2 regions of the Mesorhizobium vachelliae genome follow, and region 2 is predicted to be linked to the other one. Evidence: predicted binding sites of a transcription regulator. Region 2 holds the regulator's gene; the other holds the start of a gene.

Evidence for each region. Region 2 encodes HrcA, which represses chaperone genes, less so after heat shock. Its sites were predicted from a motif close to GTTAGCACTCNCNNNNNGNGAGTGCTAAC; they were not measured.
Region 1: a site for HrcA is predicted at 3,318-3,346, ahead of groES (co-chaperone GroES). Genes of this name have one in related genera too.

Annotation. Positions count from the first base shown of each region.
Region 1 covers NZ_JAVIIR010000019.1:96,187-102,188, forward strand. Annotated here, with positions in the region: gene RFM41_RS29845 (MFS transporter) at 1-595, opposite strand, end outside; gene RFM41_RS29850 (TetR/AcrR family transcriptional regulator) at 714-1,340, shown strand; gene RFM41_RS29855 (LysR family transcriptional regulator) at 1,347-2,243, opposite strand; gene RFM41_RS29860 (SDR family NAD(P)-dependent oxidoreductase) at 2,350-3,111, shown strand; gene groES (co-chaperone GroES) at 3,411-3,707, shown strand; gene groL (chaperonin GroEL) at 3,770-5,422, shown strand; gene RFM41_RS29875 (TetR/AcrR family transcriptional regulator) at 5,513-6,002, opposite strand, start outside.
Region 2 covers NZ_JAVIIR010000003.1:85,067-91,068, forward strand. Annotated here, with positions in the region: gene RFM41_RS07225 (LysE family translocator) at 1-495, opposite strand, end outside; gene RFM41_RS07230 (PQQ-dependent sugar dehydrogenase) at 761-2,095, opposite strand; gene RFM41_RS07235 (hypothetical protein) at 2,198-2,395, opposite strand; gene hrcA (heat-inducible transcriptional repressor HrcA) at 2,420-3,517, opposite strand; gene rph (ribonuclease PH) at 3,715-4,431, shown strand; gene RFM41_RS07250 (VOC family protein) at 4,615-5,025, shown strand; gene rdgB (RdgB/HAM1 family non-canonical purine NTP pyrophosphatase) at 5,025-5,687, shown strand; gene hemW (radical SAM family heme chaperone HemW) at 5,684-6,002, shown strand, end outside.

The DNA.
Region 1 (6,002 bases), on a different contig from region 2:
CATAGTCGTCCGGCACGGTCCAGGCGACGGCGAGCGAAAGCAGGCAGACGATGCCGAGCGCGATGAAGCCGCCGGCCGAGCCAGCTCGCGGCACGGCATAGAGCGCGAGGATCAGCGCCAGCGCGCATTGCGCCAAGGTCTGCAGCGTAACGAAATAGCCGCCGATGCGCTCGGCCCGGCGCGAGCGGGCGATCAGTTCCGTCGCGACGGCGACCAGCCCGCCCTCCGCGAGGCCGGCCAGCGTGCGCGCGCCGATCAGCGCATTGGCGCTGCCGGCATAAGCGGTCCAAAAATTGGCGAGCGCCAGCAGCACGAGCAGCGCCGCGCTCTTCCAGCGCATGTTCCTGGCAGGGAGCAGCATCGCCACGATCGCAGAGCCGATGGCGATCGCGATCATCTCCGCGGTGGCGACCAGCGCCAGCTCGTCGCCAGTGACGTGACCTTCGGCGTAGAGCGCGCCGAGCAGCACCGGCTGCAATCCGAGGATCAGCAGGCCGACCGAACCGATCCACAGCGCCGAGGCCAGCTGCAGGCCCGTCGGGTTGCCGACAAGCCAATCGCCATTGTCCGCCTGCGCGGCTTGCGATGCGGTCACGAGGCCCTCCCTTGCAGCTCGATCGAAAAACTGACAAGTTGTCAGCATTTGGCGAAACTGATACTTGATCATGTTTCTTGTCAACCGCGAATTCGTAAAGCCCCACGAGATTTGGCGCATGACGCAGACTAGGCGAAAGGCGACGGAACCGCGGCGGAGGCCGAAGCAGGAGCGCAGCCGCGAGCGCATCGACGCGATCCTCGCCACGACCATGCGGCTGATCGGCGAAAAGGGCATCGACGCGGTGACCATGAAGGAAGTCGGCGCGCTGGCCGGCGGGCCGATCGCCACCGTCTATCATTACTTCCCGAGCAAGTCGGCGATCCTGGCGATGCTCTACGAGCGTTTTGCCGAGGAAAGCCGGGCGCGCTTCGGCGCGATCATCGCCGGGATAGGCGGGCTGGACGACGTGACCGCGGCGGCCGACCGCCTGCTCGACGACTATCACGCCCGCGTCGCGGCGGACCCGGCCATCCAGGACCTGCACAATGCCATCCAGGCCGACAAGGCGCTGCAGCATCTCGACATCGCCGAGACGCGGCTTCAGGCCAAGATGTTTTGCGACCACGTCGCGCCGATGCTGAAGTCTGAACAACGCGAGGCGTTCGGGCGCGTCGTGTTCCTGATCTTCCAGCTTGCCGGCGGAGTCGTGCGGCTGGCGCTGACGCAGGACGAGGCAGACGGACGGAGGACGATCGAGGATTACCGGTCGATCATCCATACGCAGTTGAGGTTGTTCCTCTGAGCGCGATCAGGGATCCAGCTTCGGCCCCAGAATCTCGACCAGCCAATCCACAAACACCCTCACCCTTGGCGAAAGCTGACGGCTCGGCGGATAGAGCACCGAGATCGGCGTCGGCGTCGGCGGATTGCCGGGCAGCACCTCGATCAGTCGGCCCGCTTCGATGTCGGCGGCGAAGCGGCGGCGCGGGGCCTGGTAGAGGCCGAAACCCTGGCGCACCAGCGTGGCGGCGGTGTCGGAATTGGAAACCGTGACGCGCGACGGCAGGACGATCTCGCGGATCTTGCCGTCGACGGTGAATTCCAGAGGCATCACCTGGCCGGTGCGGGACGAGACGAAGCCGATCATCATGTGCCCGGCAAGCTCATCCAGTGAGCGCGGCAGGCCGTGGCGCTCGACATAGGCGGCGCTGGCAATCGTCGCCTCACGCGCCATGCCGATGCGGCGCGCGATCATGTCGCTGTCGGGCAGCGTGCCGGCGCGCACGACGCAGTCGACGCCCTCGCGTACCAGGTCGACGAAGCGGTCGCCCTCGCCGATATGCACGCTGAGCCCGGGATAGCGGGCGAGCAGCGCCGGCAGTTCCGGAATGACGAAGGTGCGGGCCATGTTGCCGTTGATGTCGATGCTCAAGCGCCCGCGCACCTCATGAGCGCCGAAGCCGCCCTCGGCGTCCTCGATGTCGGCGAGGATGCCGATGCAGCGCTGGTAATAGGCTTCGCCGTCAAGCGTCGTGGTGACATGGCGCGTGGTGCGGCGGAGCAGTTGCACGCCGAGCCGCTCTTCCAGTTGCTTGATCGCCGCGGTGGCGCTGGAGCGCGGCAGGCCAAGATCGGCGGCGGCCGCGGTGAAGCTGCGCCGTTCCACGACGCGAGTGAAGAGCCGCATGCTGTCGAACCGGTCCATCGCCGATTGTTCGCACAGACTGAATAGTGTTGGCAATCCATGCCCGATTATATCGACCGGTCCGGCGAGTATATGCATCTCCATCCACACAGAAGGAGATTTCGCCATGACCACTCGTCCCATCGCCCTCATCACGGGCGGCAGCCGCGGCCTCGGCCGCAACACCGCGATCCACCTTGCCCACAAGGGCGTCGACGTCATCGTCACCTATCGGTCGCGCGCCGATGACGCCAAGGCTGCAATCGCCGAGATCGAGGCCGCAGGCGGCCGGGCCGCCGCGCTTGAGCTTGACACCGGCGCCGTCGCCACCTTTCCGGCCTTCGTCGAAGCGCTGAAGAAGACGCTTCGCGAGACCTGGCAGCGCGATCGTTTCGACTATCTCGTCAACAATGCCGGCACCGGCCTGCGCAAGATGATCGCCGAGACGACGGAAGAGGAATTCGACACGCTGATGAACACCCATCTCAAGGGCGTCTTCTTCCTCACCCAGGCGCTGCTGCCGCTGATCAACGACGGCGGCCGCATCATCAATATCTCGAGCGGACTGGCCCGCTTCGCCGCCCCCGGCTCGTCGGCCTATGCGATGATGAAGGGCGGCATCGAGGTGTTCACCCGCTACCTCGCCAAGGAGCTTGGCCAGCGTGGCATCACCGCCAACACCGTGGCGCCCGGCGCGATCGCCACGGACTTCAACGGCGGCCATGTGCGCGACAATGCCGAGATCAACCGCATGGTGGCCGGCGTCACCGCGCTCGGTCGCGCCGGCGTCGCCGACGATATCGGGCCGATGATCGCCTCGCTGCTCTCCGACGACAATCGCTGGGTCAACGCCCAGCGCATCGAGGTGTCGGGCGGCATGAACATCTAGGGCGGCTAGCCCGCGCCGCCGATCCGCTTGCCCTTCGCACCACGCCGTGCTCGCCGTCGTTTGCCGGCGAAGCACGGCGCTTCCGTATTGGTGCATGCCTACGATCCGTTTTTTTCAGCGTCACGTCTTGGCAAGAAAAATTTCACGCCGCAGTCCCCTTGCGCGCGCCTTGACTCTGATATCCCGCCAGCCTATTTCAGCGCCACGTTAGCACTCGCTATTGGTGAGTGCTAACTGATGTCCGGCGGCCTCGCCGGATGGAGGAACAGTTCTCACCGTTCTCATTCGAGGAAGACAACATGGCAAAGTCCAAGTTCCGCCCGCTTCATGACCGCGTGGTCGTTCGCCGGGTCGAATCCGAATCCAAGACCGCCGGCGGGATCATCATCCCGGATACGGCGAAGGAGAAGCCGCAGGAAGGCGAGATCATCGCCGTCGGCTCCGGCGCTCGCGACGAAAACGGCAAGCTCGTGCCGCTGGACGTGAAGGCCGGCGACCGCATCCTGTTCGGCAAGTGGTCGGGCACTGAAGTCAAGCTCAATGGCGAAGACCTTCTGATCATGAAGGAATCCGACATCATGGGCATCATCGGCTGATCATCGGCCTCTCCATCAATTGAATTTTCGGGCTCTTCCCGAGCCCCTGTCAGGAGCTAACAATGGCTGCAAAAGACGTAAAATTCTCCCGCGACGCCCGTGAGCGCATGCTGCGCGGTGTCAACATCCTCGCCGACGCGGTGAAGGTCACCCTCGGCCCCAAGGGCCGCAACGTCGTCATCGACAAGTCGTTCGGCGCCCCGCGCATCACCAAGGACGGCGTCACCGTCGCCAAGGAGATCGAGCTCGAGGACAAGTTCGAGAACATGGGCGCGCAGATGGTCCGCGAAGTCGCTTCGAAGACCAACGACATCGCCGGCGACGGCACGACCACCGCGACCGTTCTCGCCCAGGCGATCGTCCAGGAAGGCAACAAGGCCGTTGCCGCCGGCATGAACCCGATGGACCTCAAGCGCGGCATCGACCTCGCCGTGGGTGAAGTCGTCACCGCTCTCGGCAAGGCCGCCAAGAAGATCAAGACCTCCGAGGAAGTCGCCCAGGTGGGCACGATCTCGGCCAATGGCGACGAGTCGGTCGGCAAGATGATCGCGGAAGCGATGCAGAAGGTCGGCAACGAAGGCGTCATCACTGTCGAGGAAGCCAAGACCGCCGAGACCGAGCTGGAAGTCGTCGAAGGCATGCAGTTCGACCGCGGCTACCTCTCGCCCTACTTCGTCACCAACGCCGACAAGATGGTCGCCGATCTGGAAGACGCCTACATCCTGCTGCACGAGAAGAAGCTCTCCAACCTGCAGGCCATGCTGCCGGTCCTGGAAGCCGTCGTTCAGACCTCGAAGCCGCTGCTCATCATCTCGGAAGACGTCGAAGGCGAGGCCCTGGCCACGCTGGTCGTCAACAAGCTGCGCGGTGGCCTGAAGATCGCCGCCGTCAAGGCTCCGGGCTTCGGTGACCGCCGCAAGGCCATGCTGGAAGACATCGCCATCCTCACCGGTGGCCAGGTCATCTCGGAAGACCTCGGCATCAAGCTCGAGAATGTCGGCCTCAACATGCTCGGCCGCGCCAAGAAGGTGTCGATCTCCAAGGAGAACACCACCATCGTCGACGGCGCCGGCAAGAAGGCCGAGATCCAGGGCCGTGTCGCCCAGATCAAGCAGCAGATCGAGGAAACCACCTCGGACTACGACAAGGAGAAGCTGCAGGAACGTCTGGCGAAGCTCGCCGGCGGCGTTGCCGTGATCCGCGTCGGCGGTGCGACCGAAGTGGAAGTGAAGGAAAAGAAGGACCGCGTTGACGACGCGCTGAACGCGACCCGCGCGGCCGTGGAAGAGGGCATCGTTGCCGGCGGTGGCGTGGCCCTGCTGCGCGCTTCGGCCAACGTGAAGGCCACCGGCGCCAACTCCGACCAGGCTGCCGGCATCAACATCGTGCGCCGCGCGCTGCAGGCCCCGGCCCGCCAGATCGCGTCGAACGCCGGTGCGGAAGCTTCGATCGTCGCTGGCAAGATCCTCGAGAACAAGGGCGCGACCTTCGGCTACAACGCCCAGACCGGCGACTATGGCGACATGATCGCCATGGGCATCGTCGACCCGGTCAAGGTCGTGCGCACCGCTCTCCAGGACGCGGCCTCGGTCGCCGGCCTGCTCGTCACCACCGAAGCCATGATCGCCGAAGCTCCGAAGAAGGAAGCTGCCGGCGGTATGCCGGGCGGCATGCCCGGCGGCGGCATGGGTGGCATGGGCGGCATGGATTTCTAATCCAGCCAACCTGGCCAATGCATACGGAAAGGGCGCTGAGAGGCGCCCTTTTTGTTTAAGGTTTTGCAGTCGGCCTTTCGATCTGCCCGCTCAAGCGGCGCTCTCCGCCTGCTGCGCCACTTTGCCGGCAAGCACCGCTTGCTCGACCAGCGCTGCCACCTCGTCGGCAACGGTCGAGACCGGGGTACGGTCGCGGGTGGCGCGGGCGATCACCATCAGGCCTTCGAGCGAGGATTCGACCAGTAGCGCCAAGGCCAGCGCGCGCCGCTCCGGCACCCCTGCCCTGACGAATGCCTGGCGCAGCAGGCCGATCCACTGCTCGAAGGCCGACCGGCAGATCTCTGCCAGATCCGGTACGTTGTTCGGCGCGTCGAGCACGACCGGCGCAACCGGGCATCCGAGCGAGAATTCGTTCTCCTCCAGCATGCGCGCGACCGACTGGTAGATGTGATGCACGGCAACGGCGGGATCGCTTTCCTCCGAGAGCGCCGCGCCCAGCCGCTCCGTGACGTCGGCAACGCTGGCGCGCGTCACCTCGATGACAAGCTGATCCTTGCCGCCGGGGAAATGGAAATAGAGC
Region 2 (6,002 bases):
AGGCACCAGCACCACGAACAGAACCACCACGGTGAGCATCGCAAGAATGGCGTAGTCGGCAAGCGTGATCGTCTTTACGTCGACGATCGTCGGCGTGATGGCGAGGTAGAAGATCATCGTCTTCGGGTTGCCGAGCGTCACCGTCAGCCCTGCGATGAAGCTCGACACCAGCCCGCCCTTGGCCTTCCGCGCCTCGACGGTCTCGGGCGTGATGCCGCTGGTCCAGAACCGCCAGGCAAGGAAGGCGAGATAGGCGACGCCGGCCCATTTGATGGCGAGGAAGACCATGCCGAAGGTCTGGGCGACGAAGGCGAGCCCGAGCACCACGGCGGTGAGATAGGTAAGGTCGCCGAGCATCAGGCCGAACGACATGGCGAACGAGGACCGGAAGCCGGAGCCGAGCGCGCGGGCGACCAGCGCCGTGACGCCGGGGCCTGGAATGGCGGCGGCGACGCCGAGCGCGGCGCTGTAAGCGAGGAATCCTGTGAGCGTCATGGTTCTAGCCTGGGATCAGGACGCGTCTATTGCACGAAACGGAACGGGAATGAATTCGCCTAGGCCGGATTCGTTTGCGCCAGCCCCCTCATCCGACCGCTACGCGGCCACCTTCTCCCCGAGGGGTCCCCGAGGGGAGAAGAGGTTGGCGCCGGCGCTTATCTGCTCCTCTCCCCTTGGGGAGAGGTCGGATTGCCCCGAATTGCAGTTCGCAATTCGGCTGGCAATCCGGGTGAGGGCGAGCCCGCTACAGCTCGACCGGGAGCTACCCTTTATAGCTAATGCGCCAGATGGTGCCGTTGGCGTCCTCGGTGAGGATCAGCGCGCCGTCCTTGGCCACGGTGACGCCGACCGGCCTGCCCCAGACCTCGTCGTCGGACAGGACGAAGCCGGTGGCGAAGTCTTCGTATTCGCCGGTCGGCTTGCCGTCCTTGAATCTCAGCCGCACCACCTTGTAGCCGGTGCGCTGGCCGCGATTCCATGAGCCGTGCAAGGCGACAAAGGCGTCGCCGTGGTAATCGGGCGGAAAGCTGTCGCCGTCGTAGAAAGCGATATTGAGGGGGGCAGAATGGGCCTGGATGACCACGTCCGGAACGGTCGCCTTGCCGGCAAGGTCGGGTCGGGCACCGGCGTGGCGAGGATCCTCGTTGGCGCCGATATAATACCAGGGCCAGCCGTAAAAGGCTCCGTCCCGCACCGTCGTTGCGTAGTCGAACGGTACATTGTCGCCGAGCCCGTCGCGCTCGTTGACGACGCACCAGAGAGCGCCGGTGCCTGGCTGCACCGTCATGCCCGAGCAATTGCGCAGGCCAGTCGCGACGACGCGACGATTCTTTCCGTCGGGATCGAAGGCAAGCACGTCGGCCCGGCCTTCCTCGGAATCCCAGGCAGCGCCGAGCGGCATGGACCTGGCCCATGCGTCGATGCCGCCATCCGGTTTCGCCGCCATGCCCTCGGCCACATTCGTTTCCGACCCCACCGAGACATAGAGCGTCTTGCCGTCCGGCGAAAACGCGATGTCGCGGGTGCCATGGCCACCCGTGGGAATGCCGGAGACGATGACCTCCGGATCGTCGGAGGCTTTGAGATCGCCGTCGTGATAGGCAAAGCGGACCACGCTATCGGTGTTGGCGACATAGACCCATTGCGGCTTGTCGCCAGGTGGATAGAAGGCGATGCCATAAGGCTGGTTCAGATAATGCGCGTACTTCGCCTCCTGGGCCGGTTTGGCGCTATTGCCGGCAAGGCGATAGACAAGGACCCGATCCTCGTTGCTGTCGGCGACGAACAGGTCGCCATTGGGCGCAACGCGCACGACGCGTGGGTTGGGGAGGCCGGAGGCGATCAATTCGGCCGAGAAGCCGGGCGGCAGGACCGGCGCGGAGCCTTCGGGCCGGTCCGCAACGCCGGTGCTATTGGACGCGGATTTGGTGAGATAGGGCTTTTGCAGATCGCCGGGCTTGATCAGACGGCGGACGCCCGGCCTGTCCGCCTTCCAGTCGCCGAATGCATCCTTGCCAGTCAGCACCGGCGATTGCTGCGCGAAAGCGCTGGTGGCGGCAAACAGGGCAAGACCAGCAAAACCGACGATCCGGATCATGCTTCCTCCTTGGCGCCGGCAAGCCAGCGCCTCACACAGGGTTGAGGGTATTGGGTGGCGCCACGAAACAGAAGCTTGCGCACGCGGGTTTGAGCGCCGAGTTCAGGCCTCCTCGGCATCCAGGTCATCGTCGAGGCGCTGTTCCAGCTCGACGAGGTCGGCCGGCAAGGGCAGGCCCATGGCGCGCAGCTCGCGCAATTTCTCGCGCAGCTGCTCCTGGATCTCGTGCTCGTCCCCGGGCTGGTTGATCATTTCCTGAAGCAGGAGGTCGATCTGGGCCTTGATTGCTTCCAACGCCATTTTTCTTGCCCTCCTTCCGGTATGCTATCTGAGCATCCGCGAAATCAGCTGCGCCGTATAGTCGACCATCGGTACTATGCGGGCGTAGTTCAGCCTGGTCGGGCCGATGACGCCAAGCGCGCCGACGACGCGGGCGTCCTTGTCGCGATAGGGGGCGACGACCAGCGACGAGCCGGACAGCGAAAACAGCTTGTTCTCCGAGCCGATGAAGATGCGCACGCCCGGCCCTTCCTCGGCGAGGTCGAGCAGCTGCAGCAGCCCGTCCTGGGTTTCCAAATCCTCGAAAAGGTGACGCAGCAATTCGAGATCGGCCTGGGCGGTGACGTTTTCCAGCAGGTTGGCGCGGCCGCGCACGATGAGACGCGCCGGCAGGCCGCTTTCGGCGCCGGCCCAGACCGCGAGGCCTTTCTCGACCAGATCCTGCGATAGGGTATCGAGGGCGGATTTGGTCTCGTCCTTGATGCGGGCGATCTCGACGCGCGCCTCGGCGAGCGTGCGGCCGCGTATATGGGCATTGAGGAAATTGGACGCCTCATGCAGTTGCGAGACGGTAATGCCGGCCGGCAGGTCGATGACGCGGTTCTCGACGTCGCCGTTCTGCGACACCAGCACGGCAAGCGCCTTGGCGGGCTCGAGCTGGATGAACTCGATGTGCTTCAGCGCCACCTCGTTCTTTGAGGCGAGCACGAGGCCGGCGCCGCGCGACATGCCGGACAGCATCTGGCTGGCCTCGGTCAGCATATGCTCCAGCGTCGCGCCCGAGCCGGAAGCGCGGACCTGCGCCTCGATGACGCGGCGCTCCTCGTCGGACAGATCGCCGAGCTCCATGAAGGCGTCGACGAAGAAACGCAGTCCGATCTGGGTCGGCAGGCGGCCGGCCGAGACATGCGGCGCGTAGATCAGCCCCAGATGCTCGAGGTCGCTCATGACGTTGCGGATGGTGGCGGGCGACAGCGAAGAGGGCAGGATGCGCGACAGGCTGCGCGAGCCGACCGGCTCGCCGTCGCGCAGGTAAGAATCGACGATCCGCCGGAAAATATCGCGCGAGCGCATGTCGAGTGACTGAAGTGCTGGCGACTGAAGCCCGGGACTCTGGGACGTCGGATCGACTGGTTTGTTCATTCCGGCGAGAAACCTCCTGCCGAAAGATATAGACTTAAGCCACAGCGGCGCAACCCGGTGCCGCGTTCGCGGTCACCCGGTGCCGTGTCTGCGGTCACGGCGCCGTGTTTGCGGTTACCGACCTGTTTTCCTTTGCGCCATGCCGCTCATGCGTCTACAAGCCGCCGACGAATCCGGGAAGAACAGAAAGAGCCTCGATGCGCCCCTCCAAACGCCAAGCCGACGAAATGCGCGCCATCTCCTTCGAGCGCGGCGTGTCCAAGCATGCCGAAGGCTCGTGCCTGGTGAAATTCGGCGACACGCATGTGCTTTGCACGGCGAGCCTTGAGGAGAAGGTGCCGGCCTGGATGCGCAATTCCGGCAAGGGCTGGGTGACTGCCGAATACGGCATGCTGCCGCGCTCGACCGGCGAACGCATGCGGCGCGAGGCCTCCGCCGGCAAGCAGGGCGGCCGCACGCTGGAGATCCAGCGGCTGATCGGCCGTTCGCTGCGCGCCGTGGTCGACCTGCAGGCGCTGGGCGAGCAGCAGATCACCGTCGACTGCGACGTGATCCAGGCCGACGGCGGCACCCGCACGGCCTCGATCACCGGCGGCTGGGTGGCGCTCTACGACTGCCTGCGCTGGATGGAAGCACGCCAGATGGCCAGCGTCGCCAAGGTGCTGAAGGACCATGTCGCGGCGATTTCCTGCGGCATCCATGACGGCCAGCCGGTCATCGACCTCGATTATCTTGAGGATTCCTCGGCCGGCACCGACGCCAATTTCGTCATGACCGGCAAGGGCGGCATCGTCGAGATCCAGGGCACGGCCGAAGGCGAGCCTTTCTCCGAGGAGCAGTTCGCGGCGCTGATGGGGTTGGCGAAGAAGGGTATTTCGCGGCTGGTGAGCCTGCAGCAGATGGCGGTGGCGTAGGTTTCGAATGCCGAGCCTAGGCACCCCTCTCTGGCCTGCCGGCCATCTCCCCCTCAAGGGGGGAGATTGGGTGTCACACCGGCTTTCGCCAATCTCCAGCGTTGCAGAACGCGCGGCGGCGTCGAAGCTGCCAATCTCCCCCCCTGAGGGGGAGATGCCCGGCAGGGCCGAGAGGGGGGCCTCATGATGCCCTCTGCGATTTTGGAATCGGCACTCTACGTCACAGACCTGCATGCTGCGGAAGCGTTCTACCGCAACATCATCGGCCTCGAGGCTCTGGGCAAGGTCGAGGGCCGGCATGTCTTCTTCCGCTGCGGCGACGGCGTGCTGCTGCTCTTCAACGCGGAGGCGACGAAAATCCCGCCGGCGCCCGACGCCAGGCTGAAAGTGCCGCCGCACGGCACGGCCGGCGAGGGTCATCTTTGCTTTGCGGCAACCGCTGATGAGATCGCCGCATGGCGCAAGCATCTCGCAGCCAAGAACATCGCCATCGAAAGCGATTTCGAATGGCCGCAGGGCGGGCACTCGATCTATATCCGCGACCCGTCGGGCAATTCGATCGAATTCGCCGAGCCAAGGATCTGGGGCCTCTGATGCATTCTTTGAATGGAAAGAAGATCGTCGTCGCCAGCCACAACCAAGGCAAGTTGCGCGAGTTCGCCGACCTGATGGCGCCGTTCGGTTTCGAGGCGAAATCGGCCAAGGAATACGGCCTGCCCGAGCCCGACGAGACCGGCATCACCTTCGAGGAGAACGCCTATATCAAGGCCTTCGCCGCCGCCAAGGCGACCGGCCTGCCGGCACTGTCGGACGATTCCGGTCTTTGCGTCGATGCGCTTGACGGCGCGCCCGGCGTCTACACCGCCAACTGGGCCGAGAAGCCCGACGGCAGCCGGGATTTCGGCATGGCCATGCAAAAGACGGAGACGGCGCTGCAGGAAGTCCGCGCGACCGAGCCGGCGCAACGCACCGGCCGCTTCGTCGCCGTCATCTGCCTCGCCTTCCCGGATGGCGAGGCCGAATATTATCGCGGCGAGGCCGAAGGCACGCTTGTCTGGCCGCCGCGCGGCACGCTCGGCTTCGGCTACGATCCGGTGTTCCTGCCCAACGGTTTCGACAAGACATTTGGCGAGATGAGCGCGCAGGAAAAGCATGGCTGGAAGCCCGGACAGGCGACGGCGCTTTCGCATCGTGCCCGCGCCTTCCAGAAATTCGCGCAAGCAAGATTGGACTTGGCGCGATCAGGACCCGTATGAGCGCAGTGACGATACCGCTCGACCGCAGCCCCGGCTTCGGCGTCTATATCCACTGGCCGTTCTGCGCGGCCAAATGCCCTTATTGCGACTTCAACAGCCATGTCCGCCACCAGCCGGTCGACCAGGAGCGTTTTGCCCGCGCCTTCGAGGCGGAGCTTGCGACCATGCGCGACCGCACCGGACCGCGGGAGGTGACCAGCATCTTCCTCGGCGGCGGCACGCCGTCGCTGATGAAGCCGGAAACGGTCGGCGCGGTGCTGGAAGCGGTGGCGAAGAACTGGACCGTCCCGGCGGGCATCGAGGTGACGCTGGAGG